DNA from 4 places in the Dryocola baronae genome. Region 1 is predicted to be linked to each of the others. Evidence: predicted binding sites of a transcription regulator. Region 1 holds the regulator's gene; each other region holds the start of a gene.
What was found. The regulator LexA, encoded in region 1, represses DNA repair genes until DNA is damaged. The targets are predictions, from matches to a motif close to TNCTGTATGTACATACAGNA.

Region 1 (5,094 bases):
TCTTTAGAAGAGCCGTAGCGTTCCTGGATTTTACCAACCAGCTGATCGCGTTTACCTTCAATGACGGTCATGTCGTCGTCGGTCAGCTTGCCCCATTTTTCTTTCACTGTGCCTTTGAACTGTTTCCAGTTACCGCCGATTTCGTCTTTATTCATAATTTAGATCCTCATCGTTCGGTTAAATATCACAAAATTAATATCGTCCGAGTGGAGCCAGCTGGCTGTCACTCACTATCTGCTGGACGTGATAATAATTGTAGTCAAGGATCTGGCATCGAAGCGGTAATTAAGAATATTGAACCATCGGGGTGATGGGCAACACGCTGACTAACCACAGAACATTGCGTTAAATCAGCGTGTTAGGCGGTGATTAAAGCCTCGTCAGGAGTTGTAACTATCTATGACTTTCAGCTGCAAACCAGGTATCGTGCCGCCAGTGGCGACGCCAAATCCAGCCGAGAGACAGTCCACGCAGTGCAAGAAATACCGCAATTGACAGCCACAGGCCGTGGTTACCAAGCCATGGCACGCTCAGTAACGACAGGCCAAAGCCCAATGCCGCAATCGCCATACTGTTGCGCATCTCGGCACCGCGCGTTGCGCCAATAAACATGCCGTCGAGCAGATAGCACCACACCCCCACCACCGGCAGGACAATTTGCCAGTGCAGATAGCGGTCCGCCTGCTGCTGTAGCTCCGGCAGTGACGTAAGCATGGCGACAATGTTTTCACCAAACAGCGCGTACACAACCGCGAAGCTCAGGGCGACAATACCCGCCTGGCGGCAGGCCGCCCGCCATACGTCAAGCAGCTGGCCGCCGTTACGTGCGCCATAGGCCTGCCCTGAATGCGCCTCCACGGCGTAGGCAAAGCCGTCCAGCGCGTAGGCGGTAAACGTCAGCAGCGTCATGAGCACGGCGTTGACCGCCACCACTTCGCTGCCCAGACGCGCGCCCAGAATCGTCACCGAGGCGAAGCAGATTTGCAGCAGCAGCGAGCGCAGCATGATGTCCCTGTTTAACGCCAGCAGACGGCGGACATTCCCCCGCCAGGCATTTTTTAGCATCGTAAAGTCGATGCCGCGCATGCCCAGCACCTTTTTCACCATCAGCAGGCCGATGATAAAGGTAGCGTATTCCGCAACCACCGTTGCCAGCGCCGCGCCCTGCACATTCATATGCAGGCCCATCACCAGCCAGAGATCGAGCACGATGTTCAGCACGTTGCCGACCACCAGCAGGATCACCGGGGCGCGGGCATACTGCACGCCGAGCAGCCAGCCAAGCAGCACGAGGTTTGCTAAAGAAGCGGGGGCGCTTAGCCAACGGATTTCGAGGAAGCGCCGAGCCTGCTCTAGCACCTGCTCGTTCCCACCGACGATATTTAAGGCAAGCGTAATCAGCGGGTAGCGCAGCGCGACGATAGCGATACCGGCGACCAGCGCCAGCAGCAAAGGTTGAACCAACGCGCGGGCCAGCGCCGCCGGGTTGTTCGCGCCAAAGGCCTGGGCCGTTAAGCCCGTGGTGCTCATGCGCAGAAAGAGCAGCAGCATAAAGAGGAAGCTGGTTGCCGTTGCGCCAATCGCCACGCCGCCGAGATAAACGGGGCTGTCCAGATGACCAATAACGGCGGTATCGACCAGGCCCAGCAGGGGCACGGTGATATTGGAGAAAATCATCGGTAACGCGAGGCGCCAGAGCGCTTTATCCGTCGTCGAGAAGAAACGCATGGGGGGTTCCAGGACGAGTAAAAGACACGAAGTTTGACGGTGATGCGCGGCGGGCGCGCATCACCTAGTGCGAGGGCACGTAATCGGGACTACAGCCAGTCGCCGTTGCGGATCACGCCGACGGCCAGGCCTTCAATGCTGAAGTTCTGCTCGCGGAGATCGACGATGATAGGTTCGAACTCGCTGTTTTCCGGCAGCAGCTGCACGGTATTGCCCTGTTGCTTAAGACGTTTGACGGTCACTTCGTCGTCGATACGCGCCACAACCACCTGGCCGTTACGCACGTCCTGAGTTTTGTGTACCGCCAGCAGGTCGCCGTCGAGAATACCGATGTCTTTCATGGACATGCCGCTTACGCGCAGCAGGAAGTCTGCATTAGGCTTAAACAGGGACGGGTCAACGTCGTAATGGCCTTCTATGTGCTGCTGCGCCAGCAGCGGCTCACCGGCGGCAACGCGGCCAATCAGAGGAATGCCGGTCACTTCTTCAACCAGCAGGCGGATGCCGCGTGAGGCACCCGAGACAATTTCGATTACGCCCTTACGAGCCAGCGCCTTAAGGTGCTCTTCTGCAGCGTTTGGAGAACGGAACCCCAGACGTTGAGCAATTTCGGCACGCGTAGGTGGCATGCCGGTCTGGTTGATATGATCCCTAATGAGATCAAACACCTCTTGCTGCCTGGTAGTTAAAGCTTTCATTCCGCCCCCTGGGTGTTTATACAGTTATGCTGTGAGTATATACAGTCAAAGGCGAATTTGAAACCACAAATTGAGCAAAAAACCAGGCACTTATCGCAATCTGGAAAGCCTCTCGCAAATTAGCGCATATGCTGCCACAGCAGCGTGACCCAGGTGACAACTGCGAGGATAATAGCGATCAATACGGCGGCGGAACCCATATCCTTCGCCCGGCCTGAAAGCTCGTGGTAATCCGTGCCCACGCGGTCGACCAGCGCTTCGATGGCGCTGTTGAGAATTTCAACAATCATAACCAGCACAACGGAGCCGATAAGCAGAATGCGGGTAATAGGGTCAACGTCCAGCCAGCAGGCAATGGCGATAGCGATAACCGCGGCAACCCCTTCCTGGCGGAAGGCGGCTTCGTTTATCCAGGCGGCGCGCAGGCCCTTCCAGGAATAGCCCGCGGCTTTGATAATACGAGTGAACCCAGTGGTGTTATTCGCCATTTTTGGAAACCTTTTTAAAATAAAAGCGTCAATGCTTATCAGTGCCCACCTTCTTCAGGTTTCTGCCATGGAAACGGCAACCAGGAGGATGGTGGGTAAAATCGCAACGCCACAGAAATCTTATGCAGTTTCTGATATTCTTGCGGCGAATTTGCATTATTAACCTGAGGCTTTACATCGTTTATGTCAGGCTGGCCAAGAATCTACTACAAATTACTTAATTTACCATTAGGCGTCCTGGTAAAAAGCAAGTCCATACCGGCTGATCCACAAGCCGAACTGGGCCTGGATACAACTCGCCCAATTATGTACGTTCTGCCTTATAACTCTAAGGCAGACTTGTTGACGCTACGCGCGCAATGCCTCGCACATGATTTACCCGACCCGCTGGAACCGCTTGAAATCGACGGAGCGGTTTTGCCGCGCTATGTCTTTATTCACGGTGGCCCGCGCGTCTTCACTTATTACACGCCGAAAGAAGAGTCAATTAAGCTCTTCCACGACTATCTTGATCTGCACCGCAATAACCCGAATCTGGACGTTCAGATGGTGCCGGTATCGGTGATGTTTGGCCGTTCGCCGGGCCGTGAGAAAGGCGAAATCAACCCGCCGTTAAAAATGCTCAACGGCGTTCAGAAATTCTTCGCGGTTTCCTGGCTTGGTCGCGATAGCTTTGTGCGTTTCTCCGCGCCGGTCTCTCTGCGCCAGATGGCAACCGACCACGGCACGGATAAAAAAATCGCCCAAAAACTGGCTCGCGTAGCGCGCATGCACTTTGCTCGCCAGCGTTTAGCCACCGTCGGGCCGCGCCTGCCGGTGCGTCAGGATTTGTTTAATAAACTGCTGGCATCAAAAGCAATCGCGCGAGCGGTCGAAGATGAAGCGCGCAGTAAGAAAATCTCCCACGAGAAGGCCCAGCAAAACGCGGTCGCGCTTATGGAAGAGATTGCGGCGAACTTCTCGTATGAAGCCGTGCGCCTGACCGACCGCGTGCTGGGCCTGACGTGGAACCGCCTGTATCAGGGCATCAACGTTCACAACGCCGAGCGCGTGCGCCAGCTCGCCCACGACGGCCATGAAATCGTGTATGTGCCCTGCCACCGCAGCCACATGGACTACATGCTGCTGTCGTATGTGCTTTATCACCAGGGGCTGGTGCCTCCGCACATCGCGGCGGGCATCAACCTGAACTTCTGGCCGGCTGGCCCGATTTTCCGCCGCCTGGGCGCGTTCTTTATTCGTCGTACCTTTAAGGGCAGCAAGCTGTACTCCACCGTGTTCCGCGAATATCTCGGCGAGCTGTTTAGCCGTGGCTATTCGGTGGAATACTTCGTGGAAGGGGGCCGTTCGCGGACCGGCCGCCTGCTTGACCCGAAAACCGGCACGCTGTCGATGACGATTCAGGCCATGCTGCGCGGCGGTACCCGCCCTATTACGCTGGTGCCGATTTACATCGGTTACGAACACGTGATGGAAGTGGGCACCTACGCCAAGGAACTGCGCGGCGCGACGAAAGAGAAAGAAGGCTTTATGTCGATGCTGCGCGGCCTGAGCAAGCTGCGTAATCTGGGCCAGGGCTACGTTAACTTCGGCGAACCTATGCCGCTGATGACCTTCCTGAACCAGCGCGTGCCGGAATGGCGCGACTCAATCGATCCGATCGAAGCGGTGCGCCCGGCGTGGTTAACGCCAACGGTGAACGAAATCGCCGCCGAGCTGATGGTGCGCATTAACAACGCAGGGGCGGCCAACGCCATGAACCTGTGCTGCACCGCGCTGTTAGCGTCACGCCAGCGCTCGCTGACCCGTGAACAGCTAACGGAGCAGCTCGACTGCTACCTGAGCCTGCTGCGCAACGTGCCGTACTCGCCGGACGCAACCGCTCCGGAACAGTCCGCCGACGCGCTTATCGACCACGCGCTGCAGATGAATAAGTTCGAAGTCGAAAAAGACACAATCGGCGACATCATCATTCTGCCGCGCGAGCAGGCCGTGCTGATGACGTACTATCGCAACAACATCATGCACATGCTGGTGCTGCCGTCGCTGCTTGCCGCGATTATCACCCAGCACCGTCATATCGACAGGGCCGAGCTGCTGCGCCAGGTTGAAGTGCTCTATCCAATGCTGAAAGCCGAGCTGTTCCTGCGCTGGGAAAAGGCAGATCTGGCCGTTGAAAT
Region 2 (5,094 bases), 630 kb from region 1:
CAGAGGTCGATTTCGTGGCGTTCTGCCTCGCAGGCGATGTGCTTCAACACGCGCAGCATCGCCGGGTGCAGGCTGTCGTAGAGGCTGGCGACGCGGGTGTTATTGCGATCGACGGCAAGCAGGTACTGCGTTAAGTCGTTGGTGCCGACGGAAATAAAGTCAACGCGGCTGGCAAGATGTCCCATCATAAAGACCATGGAAGGGACTTCGACCATTACGCCCAGGCGCGGTTTCGGCAGCGCGTAACCCAGCACCTCTTCAACTTCACGCCCGGCTCTGTCGATCAGGCGGCGCGCTTCGTCCACTTCATCGAGGCTGGTGATCATCGGCAGCAGGATGCTCAGGTTGCCGGAGGCGGCGTTAGCGCGCAGCATGGCGCGCACCTGCACGAGGAAAATTTCCGGCTGGTCGAGCGTGATGCGAATGCCGCGCCATCCAAGGCACGGGTTCTCTTCGCTGATCGGCATATACGGCAGCTGTTTATCCGCCCCCACGTCCAGGGTGCGCAGCGTAACCGGCTTCTCGTTGAACATTTGCAGCATGCCCTGATACTGGGCAACCTGCTCTTCCTCCGACGGGAAGCCGCTTTGCAGCATAAACGGGATTTCGGTGCGGTACAGGCCGATGCCGTCGATGCGGCTGCCGAGCTTTTCTTCGTGCTCAGGGCTTAAGCCCGCGTTGAGCATGACCTGCACGCGTTCGCCGCTTTTCAGCGCCGCAGGCATGTCCACATCGTCTTCGGCGAGGCGGCTAAGCTCGTTCTCCTCGCTGATCAGGCGCTGATATTCTTGCTGCAGTACCGGTTCAGGATCGACCAGCAGCTCGCCACGATAGCCATCGACGATAAGCGTTCTGCGGTGCAGAACCGAAGGCTGGATATCCGCCCCCATGACCGTCGGAATACCCAGCGCGCGCACCATGATGGCGGCGTGAGAGTTGGCGGCACCGTCGCGTACCACAACGCCCGCCAGACGGTTTTGCGGCAGCTCTGCAAGGGTTGCAGCCGAAAGCTCGTCGGCAACGAGGATAAAGCGTTCAGGCCAGGTATTTGGGCCTTGAATGGTGTCATCGAGATGGAACAGCAGGCGCTGTCCGAGCGTTCTCAGGTCGCCCGCACGCTCTTTCAGATAGCTATCCGAGAGGCTTGCGAACTGTTCGGCAAATTTCTCGACGACTTTTTTAACCGCCCACTCCGCCACCGAGCCTTTATCCACTTCGCCGAAAAGTTCACGGCGCAGGCGCGCGTCGGTCAGCAGGTGCGAGTAGAGGTCGAATATAGCGGCCGTTTCTTTCTGCGCGCCCGCAGCGAAGCGTTTGCTGTAGCGGCGGAATTCGTTGGCGGCCTCTTCAAGCGCGGCGGTGAGCCGCTCGCGTTCGCGCGAGGTATCAAGCGTTGAAGCTTCGGATACCTGCTCCATCAGCGGCAGCGTGGAGTCCATCCAGCCTTCCGCTATGGCCACGCCCGGTGACGCAGGGAGCGCACGAATGCGCGTCTGGCGATACTGGCCAAACAGAGCGGCAAGCTGTGACTGGGAAAGAATGCCCGCCATTTGCGTGGCGAGAGTAACGAGGAAGGACTCTTCGCTTTCATCGTACTGACGATGTTCGCGCTGCTGCACCACCAGCACGCCCAGCAGTTGACGCCGCTGGATGATAGGCACCCCAAGGAAAGCGCGGAAACGCTCTTCTTTTACGGCGGGTACGTATTTAAAGCTGGGGTGTTTTTGGGCATCCGCAAGGTTGATGGGTTCGGCAAGGCGACCTACCAGCCCGACAATGCCTTCATCAAATGCGAGGGTGATGGTGCGTCCGCGTGGCTTTTTCAGCCCCTTTGTTGCCATCAGGTAGTAGCAGCGGCGGTCACTGTCTGCGAGATAAACCGAGCATACCTCGGTATCCATCGCAAGGCAGATGTCGGTCACCAGGATGTCCAGCGCCTCATTGAGGCGCGGGGCGCTGGCAACCTTTTCAACGATTTCTCGCAAACGGGTAAGCATTTTTGGCGTGACTTAACCTCTTTTACGTCGCCATGCAGGCGCGTTATTGCGTGGTGGCGTAACTTCCTGCAGCGGCATAACGACACTGGCAAACTCTTTCATCACCCGACGATAAACATCGCGCTTGAAGGAGACAACCTGACGCACGGGATACCAGTAGCTCACCCAACGCCAGCCGTCGAACTCCGGGGTGCTGCTGGTTTGCATATTGATGTCGTTATCAGAGCCAATCAACTGCAAAAGAAACCATTTTTGTTTCTGGCCGATACAAACCGGCTTTGTGTCCCAACGCACCAAACGTTTCGGTAATTTGTAACGTAACCAGTTGCGGGTCGAGGCGAGGATACGGACATCTTTTCGCTGTAACCCCACTTCCTCAAAAAGCTCACGGTACATCGCCTGCTCAGGAGATTCGCCAGGATTGATGCCACCCTGCGGAAACTGCCAGGAGTGCTGACCAAAACGTCTGGCCCACATCACCTGCCCTTGCCGATTACAGATTACAATACCAACATTCGGGCGGTAGCCATCATCATCGATCACCGGACTACCTCAAATAAAATCTCGATTGCAGCGATTGTTTCATACAAGCCTCAGGCGGTAAACCACTGTTAATCGTCTACCGTGACTAATAACATTTGAATAACTCACAAATTTAACCCGAGTTATAAACAGAAGGGCCGAAGCCCAGGCGTTTTTATTCACTTTTTCTGTGGATATCACTGTGAAAAACTAGCCGATACTCTCGGGACAACTTCTGACAACTCAAAATAAGAACAATCCCACACTTATGAAAACTTATTATAATTCAATTCAATACACAGATAAATGCTGTTCATTACTCTCATAACGTGATGGGCATCACATTCAAGGATCGCCAACTGACGAAAGATCGACCAATGACGTTTTTATCCACAGATTGTGCCAACAAGTTAGGCACAATTCGTCGAAAAAATGTCTTTAGCCCCTCCGTCAAGGCTGTAAATGGAACCAGTAGTCATGGTTTTTGCCAGTTATCCCATTTTTCTGTGGATAACCCGGTGTAAGATCCTGTTCATTGTCAGTGACCAGAATTGGAAAAGATTTTTTTGCTTACCGCAATATGCGAAGTTTTTGAAAAAAAGTCATTACAAATCATGAAATTGATATTCTCTCTCCCGGCACGTTAAACTATTTCCCCATTGTGGGTAAACCACGGTCATTTTTTAACCACTCGCAGCCAGGCGTTATGCAATCATTACAACCTTTGCTTCACCCACCCGAAAACGAACGCATTCTGCTTGCTCAGGCACAAAGCCTCGCGGGCTATACGCTTGGGGAACTCGCCGCGCTGGCGGGCCTTGCCATCCCGGCGGATCTTAAGCGCGATAAAGGCTGGATCGGTATTTTGCTCGAGCTTTGGCTCGGGGCGAGCGCGGGGAGCAAACCGGAGCAGGATTTCGCCGCGTTAGGCATCGAGTTAAAAACGATCCCCATCGACCGGCTCGGCCGCCCGCTGGAAACCACCTTTGTCTGCGTCGCGCCGCTTACGGGCAACACCGGCGTGGTGTGGGAAACCAGCCACGTGCGCCATAAGCTAAAGCGCGTTCTGTGGATACCGGTTGAGGGCGAACGGCAAATCCCGTTGGCCGAACGCCGCGTGGGCGCGCCTCTATTATGGGAGCCTTCGGAAGAAGAGGATCGCCAGCTCAGGCTGGACTGGGAGGAGCTGATGGATCTGATTGTGCTGGGACAGGTTGAACGCATTACCGCCCGTCATGGCGAAGTGCTGCAGCTGCGCCCTAAGGCTGCGAACAGCAAAGCGCTGACCGAAGCCATCGGCGCGGACGGCACAAAGATCCTCACGCTGCCACGCGGTTTCTATCTTAAAAAGAACTTTACCGCCGCCCTACTTGCACGACATTTCGGCCTGTAGCATCAATTAACGTGTACTCCCTTTCGAGCAGGCGCTTATAATTAGCGTTTTCATTTTTTGGCAGGACTTGTTTGATGTTTGCATGGATCTCTGACCCCAATGCATGGATGGCGTTAGGCACGCTAACCATCCTCGAAATCGTATTGGGTATCGACAATATTATTTTCCTCTCGCTGGTCGTCGCGAAGCTCCCCAAAGAGCAGCAGCAGAAGGCGCGTCGCCTGGGTTTAGGCGCGGCAATGCTCATGCGGCTTGCGCTGCTTGCTTCTATTGCATGGGTTATCCGCTTAACTACCCCGCTGTTTACGGTCATGGGTAATGAGATTTCCGCGCGGGATTTAATCCTGCTCTTCGGTGGTCTGTTCCTTATCTGGAAGGCCAGCAAAGAGATTCACGAATCCATCGAGGGCGGCGAAGAAGGCATTAAAACCAACGTTCACTCCTTCTTTGGCGCTATCGTGCAGATCATGCTGCTGGATATTATTTTCAGCCTGGATTCGGTGATTACCGCGGTCGGCCTGTCTGACCACCTGTTCATCATGATGGCCGCCGTGATTATCGCAGTCGGGGTCATGATGTTTGCCGCGCGCGCGATTGGCGATTTCGTTGACCGCCATCCGTCGGTGAAAATGCTCGCCCTGGCATTCCTGCTGCTGGTGGGCTTCACGCTGATTCTCGAAAGCTTCGATGTTCACGTGCCGAAAGGCTACATCTACTTCGCGATGTTCTTCTCTATCGCCGTCGAAAGCCTCAACCTTATCCGCAACAAAAAGAACCCGCTCTAACCCAATCAGGGGAAGGCCAACACGCTTTCCCCTGATTTATTTTAAGAATTTGCCGCTTATCTTCCCGCCTTTAAAAAGTTATTACTAAACTATGTATGTTTTTCTATTCCATTCCTGACGAGGCGAACAACAATGAAAAAATGGGCAGTTGTAATTTCCGCTATGGGTCTGGCTTTTGCCGTTTCCGGCTGCAGCAGCGACTACGTGATGGCAACCAAAGACGGCCGCATGATCCTGACCGATGGCAAACCGAAGGTCGATGATGAAACCGGTCTGGTGAGCTACCGTGACCAGCAGGGCAACGAAATGCAGATCAACCGCGACGACGTTTCACAAATCATTGAGCGTTAAATCCTGAAGGTCAGCGCCTCGCTGGCCTGACGACTTTTCTTCTCTC
Region 3 (5,094 bases), 2.9 Mb from region 1:
GGCGACAATCAACAGACCACTCACCAGCCCTAAAATACGGGATAGCCCAAGCCAGCGGCGGGAGATAATGCTTTGCTGCTTTAGCCAGCGGCTAAGTTCTTGTTGACGGGTTTTATTCATGGCATGCCAGTGCAGGTAGATAAAGGAATTATCAGGCAAAATTTGCTGGCAATGTTACAACGGGGAGAAAAGAAAGGCGACCTATTAAGCCGCCTTTGTGTCTGGATCAATTTTACTTGTTTTGCTCGGCTAATCCGTCGAGATAACGCTCGGCGTCAAGCGCTGCCATACAGCCGGTACCGGCAGAGGTGATTGCCTGGCGGTAGATGTGGTCCATGACGTCGCCCGCCGCGAACACGCCAGGGATGCTGGTCTGCGTGGCGTTGCCGTGAATGCCGGACTGCACCTTGATGTAGCCGTTTTCCAGCTCCAGCTGGTCGGCGAAAATAGCCGTGTTCGGACTATGCCCGATTGCCACAAACAGGCCTGCAACCGCCAATTCTTCAGTCACATCGGTATTGTGGGTGTCGCGCAGACGCAGGCCGCTTACGCCCATCTGGTCTCCGGTTACTTCATCAAGCGTTTTGTTGGTGTGCAGAACGATATTGCCGTTTGCCACTTTATCCATCAGACGATTGATGAGGATTTTTTCCGCACGGAAGCTGTCACGACGGTGAATGAGGTGCACTTCTGAGGCGATATTAGCCAGGTAAAGCGCTTCTTCAACCGCTGTGTTACCGCCGCCGATGACCGCAACTTTCTGGTTACGGTAGAAGAAACCGTCGCAGGTTGCGCAGGCAGAAACGCCGCGGCCTTTGAACGCTTCTTCAGAAGGAAGGCCCAGGTAACGCGCGGAGGCACCGGTCGCGATAATCAGCGCGTCGCAGGTGTACTCACCGCTATCGCCGGTCAGGCGGAACGGACGGTTTTGCAGATCGACCTTGCTGATGTGATCGAAAAGAATTTCGGTTTCGAATTTGGCGGCGTGCTCGTGCATGCGCTCCATCAACAGTGGCCCGGTCAGGTCATGCGGGTCGCCCGGCCAGTTTTCGACTTCGGTGGTGGTGGTGAGCTGGCCGCCTTTTTCCATACCGGTAATCAGGACGGGTTTCAGGTTGGCGCGAGCAGCATAGACCGCTGCGGTGTAGCCCGCAGGGCCGGAGCCCAGAATAAGCAACTTACTGTGTTTAGCCGTGCTCATGAGTTCCTCATTGAACGTTTGCTGACAATCGGGGGATTGTAGGGAATTTGGCGACTTAAAAAAAGGTGTAGCGAGGGTGTTAGGGAATTGTGTGAACGATATGTGTAATAGCCTTGCTCAATCAATGTGCTGAAACCGCGCTTAAACCGCATAAATACTCAACCTGTGAGAGGGATTAGTCACGGAGGTAAAGTGATGAATAATCGTCAAGTGCGCCTGATATCTGGCACGTTCCACTAAAAAGCGATGTTTTGCTTTGACAATCCCCTAAGCATTTGCGAAAACATTCGAGGAAGAAAAAACATTTGGTGTGATTGTTTTCATAACGTCGCGCATACCTGATGCAAATTTACCGGGCCATTGAAATCTACGCATGGTGTGGACAGACGCCATGCGTGATGTCGATAGCAGCCGTTTGGCACCGGTCTTCTCACGTACACCCGGAACAGTGACGTTGACCCGGGTTATGGCAGGTGATGGAAGGAACAGAGAGAGACAATAATAATGGTAGATAGCAAAAAGCGCCCTGGCAAAGATCTCGACCGCATCGATCGTAATATCCTCAACGAGCTGCAAAAGGATGGGCGAATTTCTAACGTCGAGCTTTCGAAGCGTGTTGGGCTTTCACCGACGCCGTGCCTTGAGCGCGTACGTCGTTTGGAACGACAGGGTTTTATTCAGGGCTACACGGCGCTGTTAAACCCGCATTATCTGGATGCATCACTTCTGGTTTTTGTTGAGATTACTCTGAATCGTGGCGCGCCGGATGTGTTTGAGCAATTTAACGCCGCAGTGCAAAAACTTGAAGAAATTCAAGAGTGTCACCTGGTTTCCGGCGATTTCGACTACCTGTTGAAAACCCGCGTGCCGGATATGTCGGCTTACCGCAAATTATTAGGCGAAACCCTGTTACGACTGCCGGGGGTGAACGACACCCGTACCTACGTCGTCATGGAAGAAGTGAAACAGAGTAATCGTCTGGTTATTAAGACCCGTTAACACGGGCCAGGTGCAAAATCCGCGTATTTTGGTTACACTCCTGGTAATCCATACAGCAACAGTGCCGGGATCCTCCCGGCACTGTTGCTCTCTATATATTTAAGGACCTGGAGAGTCTACTTGAGCCAGGAATACACCGAAGATAAAGAAGTAACATTAAAGACACTTAGCAGCGGGCGCCGTTTACTTGAGGCGCTGCTGATCCTTGTTGCCATTTTTGCCATCTACCTGATGGTCGCCTTACTGAGTTTTAATCCTTCCGATCCAAGCTGGTCACAGACGGCGTGGCATGAACCTATCCATAATTTGGGTGGTGCACCCGGCGCATGGCTTGCGGATACCCTGTTTTTCATCTTTGGCGTGATGGCCTATACCATTCCGGTGATTATCATCGGTGCCTGCTGGTTCACCTGGCGGCAGCGGGGCAGTGAAGATTACATCGACTACTTTGCGGTGTCGCTGCGCCTGATAGGCGTTCTGGCCATGGTGTTGACCTCCTGTGGTCTAGCCGCCATTAATGCTGACGATATCTGGTACTTCGCCTCCGGCGGCGTGATTGGCAGCCTGTTGAGTACGGCGATGATGCCGCTGCTGAATAGCAGCGGCGGTACGATCGCGTTGCTTTGCGTCTGGGCGGCTGGCTTGACGCTGTTCACCGGCTGGTCTTGGGTGAGCATTGCCGAAAAGATCGGCGGCGCGGTGTTAACCGTGCTGACGTTTGCCAGCAATCGAACCCGTCGGGATAACACCTGGCAGGACGAAGAGTACGATTACGAAGAACATCAAGACGAACTGCTTGACGATGAACACGAACCAGCAATGGAAAAACGTGAATCCCGTCGTGCACGTATCCTGCGCGGTGCGCTGGCCCGCAAGCAGCGCATCTCAGAGAAATTCGCCAACCCTAACGCGCGTAAAACGGACGCCGCTTTGTTCTCCGGCAAGCGCATGGATGACGAAGATGACGTCCTGTTTACCGCGCGCGGCGTTGAGGCCGACGCGGACGACGTGCTGTTCTCCGGTAATAAAGCTACGCTTCCGGAATCAGAGGAATACGATCCGTTATTAAGCGGTCCTTCCATCGTTGAACCGCTTGCGGCTGCGACAGCCGCGACGATGGTAAATCAATCCTACGCTGCGCCAGTTTCCTCGGCTGCATCAACGCCGCCGGTTCAAACGCCAGCGCCTGAAACGCAGACCAGCCCGGCTATCGCCTGGGAACCTGCGCCAACGACGGTTACGCCTGACCCGGTTATTGCCCCGGCACCTGAAAACTACGCTGCGCCACGGCCAGCCGCACAGCAGGTACCTCAGGAAATGACCAGCCACTGGTCTGAACCCGCAGCGCCTGTTGCAGAGCCTGAATATCAGCCTGAACCCGTCGAAGAGAGTAAACCTGCGCGTCCGCCGCTCTATCATTTTGAAGAGGTTGAAGCGCAGCGTGCTCGTGAAAGGGAACAGCTAGCCGCCTGGTATCAGCCGGTAATTGAACCTAAGCCCGATCCGTACGAGCGCGCAGAGGCTACACCAACAGTACCGTCAATGCCTTCAACGCCATCAATGCCGCCAGTTATGCCAACAGAGATGCCTGCGCCGGATGTAACTTCGGTTGCGCCCGTTGTCAAAGAAGCGGCAAAAGCAGCAGGCGCAGCGGCAGCGTTTTCGCCTGTATTTAGCATTGCTAGCGATGCGCCACGCGCGCAGGTGAAAGAGGGGATTGGGCCGCAGCTGCCGCGTCCAAATCGCGTACGTGTACCTACCCGTCGTGAACTTGCCTCCTACGGCATTAAGCTGCCGTCGCAGCGCATGGCGGAAGAACAGGCTCGCGCGGAACGTCGTCAAAACGGCGACTACAGCGACGATTACGCCGACGATAATGCGGACGAAATGCAGCAGGACGAGCTGGCACGCCAGTTCTCCGCGCAACAGCAGCAGCGTTATGGCGATGAGTACGCAGAAGAGCAGCCGTCTCAGGAAGATGAAGACGCGGCAGAGCAAGCCGAACTGGCCCGCCAGTTTGCCGCCCAGCAGCATCAGCGCTATGAGCAAACCGCGCCTGCTTCCAACGCACCGTTCTCGCTCGACGATTTTGGTTTTTCTCCGATGAAAGAGCTGGTGGACGATGGCCCAAGCGAGCCGTTGTTTACGCCAAGCCCTGTCCCGGAACAAGCGCCTGCTGTACCCGCTCAGCCTGCTGCACATCAAAGCTATGCTCCGCAAGAAGCCTATCAGGCACCTTCGCAGCATCAGGCCTATCAGCAGCCTCAGCAGCCGCAGGAAAGTCTAATCCATCCGTTCCTGATGCGTAATGGCGACGACCGGCCGCTGCAAAAACCGACCACGCCGCTGCCGTCGCTGGATCTGCTTACCTCTCCGCCAGCTGAAGTTGAGCCGGTGGATACTTTTGCGCTGGAACAAATGGCGCGTCTTGTTGAGGCGCGTCTGGCTGATTACCGCATCAAAGCCGACGTTGTGGATTATTCACCGGGCCCGGTTATTACGCGTTTCGAACTCGATCTGGCACCGGGTGTCAAGGCTGCTCGTATATCAAACCTGTCGCGTGACCTGGCTCGTTCATTGTCTACGGTTGCCGTGCGCGTTGTAGAGGTTATTCCGGGCAAGCCGTATGTCGGCCTGGAATTACCGAATAAAAAGCGCCAGACCGTTTACCTGCGTGAAGTTCTCGACTGCGCTAAATTCCGCGAAAGCACCTCGCCTCTCACCGTGGTGCTTGGTAAGGATATCGGCGGGGAATCTGTCGTCGCCGACCTTGCGAAAATGCCTCACCTGCTCGTTGCGGGTACCACTGGCTCCGGTAAGTCGGTGGGCGTGAATGCTATGATCTTAAGCATTCTGTACAAGGCGACGCCGGAAGAAGTTAAGTTCATCATGAT
Region 4 (5,094 bases), 3.7 Mb from region 1:
AGGCTGGCAGCCGGATGCTAACTCTCCGGTTATGCACCTGGTGCGCGAAACCTACCAGAAGCTGTTTAACAAAACGCCGAACATCATGGTAATCCACGCGGGCCTGGAGTGCGGTCTGTTCAAGAAACCTTATCCGGACATGGACATGGTTTCTATCGGGCCAACCATCACCGGTCCTCACTCCCCGGATGAGCAGGTGCATATCGAAAGCGTGGGCCAGTATTGGATCCTGCTGACCGAGCTGCTAAAAGCGATTCCAGCGAAGTAAGCACTTTGAGCGTTAGCGCTATCCGGCGAAACTGTCGGGTGGCGCTGCGCTTACCCGACCTACGGATTCGGTGTTGTAGGGTGAATAAGCCGATGCTCTATCCGCTGAAACTGTCGGGTGGCGCTGCGCTTACACGACCTACGGGTTCGGTGTTGTAGGGTGAATAAGCCGATGCTCTATCCGGTGAAACTGTCGGGTGGCGCTGCGCTTACCCGACCTACGGTTTCGGTGTTGTAGGGTGGATAAGCCGATGCGCTATCCGCTGAAACTGTCGGGTGGCGCTGCGCTTACCCGACCTACGGGTTCGGTGTTTGCGTGGTTCGCGCCATCCGTCATACAAGTTCGGTGTTGTAGGGTGGATAAGCGAATGCGCCATCCACCAACAATCTCCTGCCCTCACAACCCCAACAGCAGCTGCCGCTCAATCTGCGGGTCCAGCAGCGTGACGTGTAACCCCACCAGCCTCACCCCCCGCCCTCCCCGGCGATCGTTCCAGGTATTTTTTGCCGTGGCGATCAAATCTTCTTTATTAAGCTGCGGCCAGACGTGCTCTTGGGTCGTTTGCTGGAAATCATTAAACTTGAGCTTTACCCCCTGACGGGCGATCAGCAGGTCGGGCTTCACGTTCTTCAACCGCCTTTCAAGCTCGGGATACAGCTGTTCGATAATCGCTTCGCACTCTTCCCAGCGGTGAATATCTTCGGCCAGCGTTTTTTCAACGCCGACGGATTTGCGCTGCCTTTCGTTGCTGATTTCTCGCTCGTCGATGCCCTGGCTTCGCTCCCAGATAACCCGGCCAAACTTCCCGAAGCGCTTTAGCAGCGAGGCTAAATCGGTTTTCTGCACGTCGGCACAGGTGCGCAGGCCGAGGCTTTCGAGCTTGCCGGCGGTGACCTTGCCCACGCCGGGGATTTTGCCCAGCGGCAGAGTTTCCAAAAAGGCCGGAACCTCGTCAGGCGTGATCACATATTGCCCGTTCGGCTTGTTAAGGTCGGAGGCGATTTTGGCGAGGAACTTTACCGGCGCGATACCGGCGGAGGCGGTGAGATTCAGCTCGTCAGAAATAGCCTGGCGGATCTCCCGCGCCATCAGCGTAGCCGAGCCGTAGCAGTGCGGGCTGGCGGAAACGTCGAGATAGGCTTCGTCGAGCGACAGCGGTTCAATCAAGGGGGTGTAGCGGGAGAAGATTTCACGGATGTGGTTCGAGGCTTCTTTATAGGCATCGAAGCGGCCAGGCAGTAACGTCAAATGCGGGCAGAGCTTGAGCGCCATTGCGGTGGACATCGCGCTGTGGACGCCGTATTTACGCGCCGGGTAGTTCGCCGTGCTGATGACCCCGCGCCGCTGTGCGCTGCCGCCGATAGCCAGAGGGATATCGCGCAGGGCTGGATTATCACGCATCTCAACGGCGGCAAAGAAGCAGTCCATATCAACATGAATGATTTTACGCATGCTCATCCAACCCTATTATTTACTGGATAAGTATACAGTCAAGTTGGGAAATGTGTGAAGGGAAATGTCGGGTGGCGCTGCGCTTACCCGACCTACCTAAGCGTGGAATTTCGATGTGGATTGTCGGGTGGCGCTGCGCTCACCCGACCTACCTAAGCGTGGGATTTTGATGTGGATTGTCGGGGGGCGCCACGCTTACCCAACCTACCAAACCAGCGTAGGTCAGATAAGCGAAGCGCCATCTGACAAATCTAAAGGATTTGTCCGGACTTAAATTTCGCCTCGCGCGCTTCCCGCGCCATGCGTTTTTTACGCGCGTCGCACGGTTCGGGGCAGTTGCACACCTTCTCCATTCCCAGCGCTGCAATGCCGCCGCAGCTGCCCTGAATGGATTTACGCTTGACGATAAAGCCCAGCGACATGCCGAAAATTACCAGCACGAAGACGGCAAAGGTGGCAATAAACACGATAAGCATAGTGGCTCCCGTCAGCCGCCAAAGTCGTCGAGCATGATGTTTTCATCCTCTACGCCCAGGTCTTTGAGCATTTTAATTACCGCCGCGTTCATCATCGGTGGCCCGCACATATAGAACTCGCAGTCTTCCGGCGCGGGATGGTTGCGCAGGTAGTTTTCCAGCAGAACGTTGTGGATGAAGCCGGTATACCCCGTCCAGTTGTCTTCCGGCTGCGGATCGGAAAGCGCGACGTTAAAGGTGAAGTTCGGGTTTTCCTGCGCCAGCTTTTCAAACTCATCTTCGTAGAACATTTCACGCAGCGAGCGCGCGCCGTACCAGAAGCTGATTTTGCGCGTGCTGTGCAGGCGCTTGAGCTGGTCGAAGATGTGGGAACGCATCGGTGCCATGCCCGCACCGCCGCCGATAAAGACCATTTCGGCATCGGTATCTTTGGCAAAGAATTCACCAAACGGCCCGGAAATGGTGACTTTATCACCCGCCTTTAACGACCAGATATAGGAAGACATAATCCCCGGCGGCGCGTCCGGCACGTTCGGCGGCGGCGTGGCGATACGCACGTTGAGCATAATAATGCCCTCTTCTTCCGGGTAGTTCGCCATGGAGTAAGCGCGTACACAGGGTTCGTTCACCACGGACTGGAAGCGGAACAGGTTAAATTTGTCCCAGTCGCCGCGATACTCGTCCGGCACGTCGAAGTCGGCATAGCTAACCTGATGCGGTGGCGATTCAATTTGAATGTAGCCCCCGGCGCGGAACGGCACCACGTCACCGTCAGGAATGCGTAGCTTCAGCTCTTTGATAAACGTCGCTTTGTTATCGTTAGAGATAACCTCGCATTCCCATTTTTTGACGCCGAATATCTCTTCCGGCAGCTCAATCTTCATGTCCTGCTTAACGGCAACCTGACAGGCCAGACGGCAGCCCTCTTTGGCCTCGCGTTTGGTAATGTGCGAAAGCTCGGTTGGCAGAATATCGCCGCCGCCCTCTTTGATTTTCACACGGCACTGGCCGCACGAGCCGCCGCCGCCGCAGGCCGAGGAGATAAAGATCCCCTGGCTTGAAAGGGTGTTCAGCAGCTTATCGCCTGCGGGCGCGTGGAACTGCTTGTCCGCATCGCCATTAACTTCGATCAGCACGTCGCCGGAGTTCACAAGCTTCGATTTTGCGAACAAAATCATCAGCGCCAGCGCCAGGACGATCAGCGTAAACATCACTACGCCAAGAATAATTTCCATAAATTTCCGCCCTTACAGCTGCACACCGGAGAAGGACATAAAGCCCAGCGCCATCAAACCGGTGGTGATAAAGGTTATCCCTAAGCCGCGCAGTCCTGCGGGCACGTTGGCGTATTTCATCTTCTCGCGGATACCGGCCATGGCAACGATCGCCAGCATCCAGCCGATGCCGGAGCCGAAGCCATAAACGATGGATTCGCCAAAGCCATAGTCACGTTGCACCATGAAGGAGACACCGCCAAAGATGGCGCAGTTCACGGTGATCAGAGGCAGGAAGATGCCCAGCGCGTTGTACAGCGCCGGGAAGAAACGATCGAGGATCATTTCAAGGATTTGCACCAGGGCCGCAATAACGCCGATAAAGGTGATGAAGTTCAGGAAGCTAAGATCCACCCCTTCCACCAGCGCGCCGTCGCGCAGCACCAGGTTATAAACCAGGTTGTTAACCGGCACTGAAATCCCCAGCACCACGGTTACCGCAATGCCAAGCCCAAAGGCCGTAGAGACTTTCTTCGACACGGCAAGGAAAGTACACATGCCGAGGAAGAAGGCGAGCGCCATGTTTTCAACAAACACCGCTCGCACAAACAGACTAATCATATGTTCCATCGTCTGTTAATCCTTTTCCTGTTGAGCAGGCTTCCAGGTACGCAGCGCCCAAATCAACAATCCGATAATAAAGAACGCGCTGGGTGCCAGCAGGAACAGCCCGTTCGGCTGATACCAGCCGCCGTTTTGCACGGTGTCCAGCACGGTGATGCCAAACAGCTTGCCGCTGCCGATAAGCTCACGAATAAAGCCAACCAGCAGCAGGATCACGCCGTAGCCCAGGCCGTTGCCGATGCCGTCCATAAAGCTCGCCAGCGGCGGTGACTTCATGGCGTAGGCTTCCGCACGACCCATTACGATACAGTTGGTGATAATCAAACCAACGAATACCGAAAGCTGTTTTGAGATCTCATAGGCGTAGGCCCGCAGGATCTGATCGACTACGATCACCAGCGAAGCGATGATCGCCATCTGCACGATAATGCGCACGCTGTTGGGAATGTAGTTGCGGATCATCGAGATAAACATGCTGGAAAACGCCGTAACCACGGTGACGGCAATCGTCATCACGAACGCCGTTTCCAGCTTGGTGGTGACCGCCAACGCCGAGCAAACCCCGAGGATTTGCAGCGCAATCGGGTTGTTGTCCACCAGCGGGCTAACCAGTACCCGCTTAACTTCTTTCATGCCTGACATATCAGCCATTATTAAGCGCTCCTTCCCGTACTTGTTTCAGGAACGGGCCAAAACCCAGCTCGCCCATCCAGAAATCGAAAGTGTGTTGTACCCCGTTGGCGGTTAACGTTGCGCCGGACAGGCCGTCAACGCCGTATTCATCGCCCTGACGAGCTCCGCCCTTCACAACGCGCAGCGCAGGCTGGCCGTTGTCGTCAAGCAGCTTTTTGCCAATCCACTGGGCGCGCCAGTTCGGGTTTTCAATTTCGCCGCCGAGGCCCGGCGTTTCACCCTGGTCGTAATAGGTGATGCCTTTCACGGTGCGGCCATCGGTTTGCAGCGCCACGAAGGCGTACATCATCGACCACAGGCCGTTGCCGTACACCGGCAGAACCACTTCCTGCACTTTGTTTTGCTCGTCGCGAACCAGATAGATTTC

Region 2: the regulator LexA is predicted to act here: its motif matches at 2,974-2,993, upstream of mutH (DNA mismatch repair endonuclease MutH).
Region 3: the regulator LexA is predicted to act here: its motif matches at 2,239-2,258, upstream of ACSPHG_RS15485 (DNA translocase FtsK 4TM domain-containing protein).
Region 4: the regulator LexA is predicted to act here: its motif matches at 1,741-1,760, upstream of dinB (DNA polymerase IV).

The regions. Positions count from the first base shown of each region.
Region 1 covers NZ_JBINNY010000001.1:333,719-338,812, reverse strand. Annotated here, with positions in the region: gene ACSPHG_RS01590 (CsbD family protein) at 1-155, opposite strand, end outside; gene dinF (MATE family efflux transporter DinF) at 394-1,728, opposite strand; gene lexA (transcriptional repressor LexA) at 1,818-2,426, opposite strand; gene ACSPHG_RS01575 (diacylglycerol kinase) at 2,546-2,914, opposite strand; gene plsB (glycerol-3-phosphate 1-O-acyltransferase PlsB) at 3,098-5,094, shown strand, end outside.
Region 2 covers NZ_JBINNY010000001.1:967,056-972,149, reverse strand. Annotated here, with positions in the region: gene ptsP (phosphoenolpyruvate--protein phosphotransferase) at 1-1,997, opposite strand, end outside; gene rppH (RNA pyrophosphohydrolase) at 2,010-2,540, opposite strand; gene mutH (DNA mismatch repair endonuclease MutH) at 3,226-3,912, shown strand; gene ACSPHG_RS04455 (TerC family protein) at 3,984-4,697, shown strand; gene ACSPHG_RS04450 (YgdI/YgdR family lipoprotein) at 4,830-5,048, shown strand.
Region 3 covers NZ_JBINNY010000001.1:3,247,633-3,252,726, reverse strand. Annotated here, with positions in the region: gene cydD (heme ABC transporter permease/ATP-binding protein CydD) at 1-120, opposite strand, end outside; gene trxB (thioredoxin-disulfide reductase) at 233-1,201, opposite strand; gene lrp (leucine-responsive transcriptional regulator Lrp) at 1,706-2,200, shown strand; gene ACSPHG_RS15485 (DNA translocase FtsK 4TM domain-containing protein) at 2,321-5,094, shown strand, end outside.
Region 4 covers NZ_JBINNY010000001.1:4,076,285-4,081,378, forward strand. Annotated here, with positions in the region: gene pepD (cytosol nonspecific dipeptidase) at 1-268, shown strand, start outside; gene dinB (DNA polymerase IV) at 665-1,720, opposite strand; gene nqrM ((Na+)-NQR maturation NqrM) at 1,972-2,196, opposite strand; gene nqrF (NADH:ubiquinone reductase (Na(+)-transporting) subunit F) at 2,208-3,431, opposite strand; gene nqrE (NADH:ubiquinone reductase (Na(+)-transporting) subunit E) at 3,444-4,040, opposite strand; gene ACSPHG_RS19320 (NADH:ubiquinone reductase (Na(+)-transporting) subunit D) at 4,047-4,685, opposite strand; gene ACSPHG_RS19325 (Na(+)-translocating NADH-quinone reductase subunit C) at 4,678-5,094, opposite strand, start outside.